Linked DNA regions of Acetoanaerobium sticklandii. The protein of the gene in region 2 binds, or shares a complex with, the protein of the main gene of each other region. Links are inferred from orthologs where the notes say so. Each region holds a gene or a part of one and is shown on either strand. Other genes may lie near its edges.

Region 1 (2,898 bases), 2.2 Mb from region 2 along the record:
TTCTATTCTTTCTAAAGAATCAAGTCCAGCATTTAATTTTTTTGCTATTTCATCAGCTTTTTTAAACCCTATCCCTTTTACATCCTTACATAGACCGTAGGGATTGTTCATGACCATATCTATGGATTTATCTGCATATTTTTTATAGATTTTCATGCAGTAGGCTGGGCTTATTCCATATGGCGAAAATGCTGTTATTATGGATTTTAGCTGTCTTCCTTCCATATGAGAGCTTATCATTTTATCGAGCTTTTTTCTGCCTATGCCTTCTATTTCTAAATATCTATTAGGATTAGTTTCTAGGATTTCTATAGCTTTTATCCCGAATTTATCTGTGATTTTATGTGCCATTTTAAGACCTATGCCTTCTATCGTTCCAGATGCTAGGTAGGCTATGATTCCATCTAGCGAATCTATAGCCATATGAGTGAAGCTCATAACACTAAACTGTCTGCCATATATATCGTGAGTCTTCCACTCTCCACTGACCTGTATATTGTCGAGCTCTCTGACAGATGGCATACAGCCCACCACTGTAACTTCTCCAAGTTCATCGCTGATTAGGTTTGCTATAGTGTAGCCATTTTCATCGTTTTGAAATATTATATCTGAAATTTTTCCTTTTAATTCTATAGGCATAAGCATACACTCCAAATGTATTTTGAATATGATTTATTATAACATATACTATAAGCTCATAATCTTAACAATGTTTCAACAGATACAACTAATCGAATTTAAAAATTATATCGTATTTAAATTTTGAAGAAGCAAAATTTAAATATAAATAACAAAAGGATTAGTATACAGATTTCCCTGAGTACTAATCCTTTATTTTTATAAGCTTTTAAGCTCCATAAACAACTTATAATGGTTTAAATTGCTGAATTTATTATTTATGATATTTTTATAATCCAGCGTCTTTTTTAATGTCGTCTACTTTGTTTAGCTCTTCCCAAGGAAGGCTTACATCTGTTCTTCCAAAATGTCCGTAAGCTGCTGTTTGCTTGAATATCGGTCTTCTTAGTCCTAGGTCTCTAATTATAGCTCCTGGGCGAAGATCAAAGTTTTTAGAAATGATTTCAGAAATCTTTTCCTCAGCGATAACACCTGTTCCAAATGTATCAACTAGTACTGATACCGGTTCAGCTACACCGATTGCATAAGCTAACTGAATCTCGCATTTCTTAGCAAGTCCTGCTGCTACTACGTTTTTCGCAACCCATCTAGCTGCGTATGCTGCAGAGCGGTCTACCTTTGTAGAGTCTTTACCTGAGAAAGCTCCTCCACCGTGTCTAGCGTATCCACCGTAAGTATCTACGATGATTTTTCTTCCTGTAAGTCCAGAATCTCCTTGAGGTCCTCCGATTACGAATCTTCCTGTAGGGTTGATAAGGTACTTAGTGTTTTCATCAAGTAACTTGCTATCTACTATTGGCTTAATTACGTTTTCGATTAAGTCTTTTTCAATTTGCTCTCTAGTTACTTCTGGGTTGTGCTGTGTAGATATTACTATAGTGTCTATTCTTACTGGTTTGTCATCTTCATACTCTACTGTTACTTGAGTTTTTCCATCTGGTCTTAAGTAATCAAGAGTTTTGTCTTTTCTTACATCTGAAAGCCTTTTAGCTAGCTTATGAGCTAGTGAAATAGGAAGTGGCATAAACTCTGGAGTCTCGTCGCAAGCAAAACCAAACATCATACCTTGGTCTCCAGCTCCTACTGCTTCTACTTCATCTTTCATAGTCCCTTCTTTGTGCTCTAGGGCTTCGTCTACACCCATAGCTATGTCTGCACTTTGCTCGTCTATAGCATTAATTACTGCGCACGTTTCGAAGTCAAATCCATATTTTGCTCTATCGTATCCGATTTCTTTAACTGTCTGTCTTACTACTTTTTGGATATCTACGTATGCGTTAGTAGTTATTTCTCCAATTACCATAACAAGACCTGTAGTAACTGCTGTCTCACACGCCACACGTGAATTAGGGTCTTGAACTAAAAGGGCGTCTAGTATTGAATCTGAAATCTGGTCACACATTTTATCTGGATGGCCCTCAGTAACAGATTCTGATGTAAATAATCTTCTCATTTAATAAATCCTCCTCATCTCTAGCATTAAATGCTGTAAACCGTATCACTTGTATATGCCAAGGTGGCACATCGTACATAATGTAGACTTTTTTGCATTAAAAAGCCTCTTCATACACATACGCAGAAGAGGCATAACTACTAAAGTTACCTCATCTGCCAAGAATATATCTCGCAGGAATTGGCACCATCTCACATTGCTGTGCTGGTTGCCGGGTTTCACAGGGCCAGTCCCTCCACCTCTCTTGATAAGGTTCAAGAATTTATTCATTTATTGTGCAACGGATTTTATTTTATATTAGCCAAAACCATATGTCAATATGTTTTTGAAAAATATTTTTTACTATTTTTGTATCAGTTTTATGGAGTAAGCACAGGCTTGAATCCATATACCAATTTTCCATCTGCTTCAGCAAACTGAAGGTATTTTATATCTTGATATATATTGGTTTTTGGCATAGATGCATAGTCTACCACACTGATATAGCTTACATTTCCATCTACTCTAGAGGAAAAACTCTTACCTGAATATACGACATATACATTCTTAGTCTTTGCTTCTTTTTGGATGATTTTGTCAAATGCATTTTGGTCTATACTGTCTGCGGACTTGTCACTGCCTTGAAGCACTATGACTACATTCCCAGCACTTTTTGACATTAGTCCTTTTAAATAGTCCCATTGACCTTTTACTTTGTATACTCCGCCATTTCTGTTGTCCACGCTTATAAATGTTGTATTTCCAACGGTTTTATATTTATATGCCCCATTAAAGGCTTCCTTTGGCGCTGACACCGCTCCTAAAAA
Region 2 (3,106 bases):
CCTTCCATACCAGCAACTGCAATTACTACTCTGCATCTTCTAAGCTCATCTTGCTTTGATAGCAGTCTGTGAATTCCAGCCACGCCAGCATCATAGATGCGAATCACTTTATTGCCTAAAAACTCGGCTGTTATAGCTGCCTCTTCTGCTACATACATATCCGAAGTACCCGCTGTTACTACCGCAATTTCGCCCTTGCCTTTAATTTCTATTTCCTTGACCTTTAGAGTCATAACCCTAGACATACTGTGATATTCTAAATCTTTAAACCTTTCCTTAAGATACTCATAGCTTTGCTGGTCTAATCTAGTTCCTAAGATATTGCTGTTTTTTTCTAGAAGCTTTTCCATGATTCCTGCTATCTGTTCCTTGGTCTTGCCTTCACAGTATATGACTTCAGGATAACCGTTTCTAAGGCTTCTGTGATGATCCACCTTTGCATACCCTATATCCTCATACGAAATACTGCTCAGCTTTTCTGCGGCTGTATCAATATCTATTTCATCTGTTTTCACTTTGTTTAGCATATCTATCAAAAATTTCTTATCCATAATTCCTCCATATTCAAATGCCCTATCAATGAAATATATAATAGCATAATTTATTTAAACTAATTATAAATAATCAAGTATCCACTCATTCTATATCTATACTAATATAGCAATTATATCATATCTGTAATTTCATATATTATAAAAGGTGCGGAAATTCCCGCACCTTTATTTTTATGATTATCTATATAGTTATAAGTTTCAATACTAGAGCTATTTATTTGATATAAATAACTGATTACATCATTCCTGGCATTCCGCCGCCCATTGGCATAGCTGGTTCATCACTTTTGATTTCAACTACTGCTGCTTCTGTAGTAAGAAGTGTAGCTGCAACTGATGCTGCATTTTGAAGAGCTGATCTAGTTACCTTAGTAGGGTCAATAATACCAGCATCAATCATGTTTACATATTGCTCGTTTAGAGCATCGAATCCATGGTCTTTATCTGATTTTCTTACGTTTTCAACAATTACAGCACCCTCAAGTCCTGCATTTATAGCGATTTGCTTAAGTGGCTCTTGAAGAGCTTTTAGAACTATTTGAATACCAGTTTTAGTCTCAGCTGTCTGCTCATCTTTAATTAGAGCTTCTACTTCATCCATAACTGCAACTAGAGCTGTTCCTCCTCCAGGTACTATACCTTCTTCAACTGCTGCTCTTGTAGCATTTAGAGCATCTTCCATTCTTAGTTTTCTCTCTTTTAGTTCTGTTTCAGTAGCTGCTCCTACTTCGATAACTGCTACTCCACCAGAAAGCTTAGCAAGTCTTTCTTGAAGCTTTTCTTTATCAAATTCAGAAGTAGTTTCTTCGATTTGTCTCTTGATTTGAGCTATTCTATCTTTGATAGCCTTTTCTTCCCCAGCTCCGTTTACTATAGTTGTGTTCTCTTTTGAGATTTTAACTGTAGTAGCTTTTCCTAGCATATCTAATGTAGCTTCTTTAAGGTCTAAGCCGATTTCTTCAGAAATCACTCTTCCACCTGTAAGGATAGCAATATCTTCTAGCATAGCTTTTCTTCTGTCACCAAAGCCTGGAGCTTTAACAGCAACAACTTCAAATGTTCCTCTTAATTTGTTTACAACTAGTGTAGATAAAGCCTCTCCTTCAACATCTTCAGCAATGATAAGAAGTCTTCTTCCTTGTTGTACTATTTGCTCTAGTATTGGAAGGATTTCTTGGATATTAGAAATTTTCTTGTCAGTGATTAGGATGTAAGGCTCGCTAAGAGTAGCTTCCATTTTTTCTACATCTGTTACCATGTAAGCAGATACATATCCTCTATCAAACTGCATACCTTCAACCACTTCAAGAGTAGTTCCCATAGATTTTGATTCTTCTACAGTTATAACTCCGTCATTTCCTACTTTTTCCATAGCTTCAGCAATTAATTTACCGATTTCATCGTCTCCTGCAGAAATAGCTGCAACTTGAGCTATAGACTCTTTATTTTCAATTGTTCTAGAATTTGCTTTTAGTGTTGCTACTGCTGTATCTACAGCTTTTTGGATACCTTTTCTAAGCAGAATAGGGTTTGAACCAGCAGCTACGTTTTTAAGACCTTCTCTGATTATTGCTTGAGCTAAAAGTGTTGCTGTTGTAGTACCATCGCCTGCTACGTCGTTAGTTTTAGTAGCAACCTCTTTAACTAGCTGAGCTCCCATATTTTCATATGGATCTTCTAATTCGATTTCTTTTGCTATAGTTACACCGTCGTTAGTAATAAGTGGTGAACCGAATTTTTTATCTAAAATTACGTTTCTTCCTTTAGGTCCAATAGTTACTTTTACTGTATCTGCAAGCTTATTAACGCCAATTTCTAAAGCTTTTCTAGCTTCTTCTGAAAATCTAATTTCTTTAGCCATCTTATATTACTCCTCCTAATTTATAATCAAGTTACTTTTTTATGATTAATCTCTTATGATTGTTTTATTTGTGAAATTTCTTATTCTACTACAGCTAAAATATCGCTTTGTCTTAATATAGTGAACTCTTGTCCATCTAATTTAACTTCAGTTCCTGCGTATTTAGAGAAAAGTACTTTATCTCCTACCTTTAGCTCCATCTTGATTTCTTTGCCGTCAACTACTCCACCAGGTCCTACTTCTACTACCTCAGCCATTTGTGGCTGCTCCTTTGCACTTCCTGGAAGTACGATACCGCTTTTAGTTTTTTCTTCTGCTTCTACCATCTTAATTACCACTCTGTCTGCTAATGGTCTGATTTTCATAATAAACATTCCCTCCTAAATAATATTATTTAATACTCCCTATAAAGGGATGCTTTATTGCAAAGACTAGCTTTGCGCTTAATTTTAGTTTAAATGTTAGCACTCTTTTATATCGAGTGCTACTACATAGTATATGTTATATAATATTTGAATTTTTTTCAAGTCCTTTTTTTGATTTTTTTTATAATATCGGCGAAAATAGTCTAGCAGCTGATTCTGCGATTTTTTGAACAATAGGACGAGCTTTAAAATCTGAATAAAGAAGCTCTTTAGAGTCCTTTATGTCAGCTTCAAATATCTCATATAGCCTTGAAATTGTAGGCTCA

Evidence for each region.
Region 1: the proteins of groL (region 2) and metK are in contact, whole or in part, in a cryo-EM structure (PDB 8P4O), measured with the Escherichia coli proteins. The link is inferred for Acetoanaerobium sticklandii from one-to-one orthologs.

What each region holds. Positions count from the first base shown.
Region 1 is NC_014614.1:2,478,717-2,481,614, forward strand. It holds metK (methionine adenosyltransferase), read right to left. Parts: upstream 2,093-2,898; coding sequence 908-2,092; downstream 1-907. Other genes in the region: recD2 (SF1B family DNA helicase RecD2), read right to left, coding at 1-639; CLOST_RS11830 (phosphodiester glycosidase family protein), read right to left, coding at 2,452-2,898. UniProt on the Escherichia coli protein: Catalyzes the formation of S-adenosylmethionine (AdoMet) from methionine and ATP.
Region 2 is NC_014614.1:327,644-330,749, reverse strand. Bases 103-2,936 are described here. They hold groL (chaperonin GroEL), read right to left. Parts: upstream 2,416-2,936; coding sequence 790-2,415; downstream 103-789. Other genes in these bases: groES (co-chaperone GroES), read right to left, coding at 2,496-2,780; larB (nickel pincer cofactor biosynthesis protein LarB), read right to left, coding at 103-551. Outside these bases: more of larB, read right to left, coding at 1-102; cls (cardiolipin synthase), read right to left, coding at 2,962-3,106.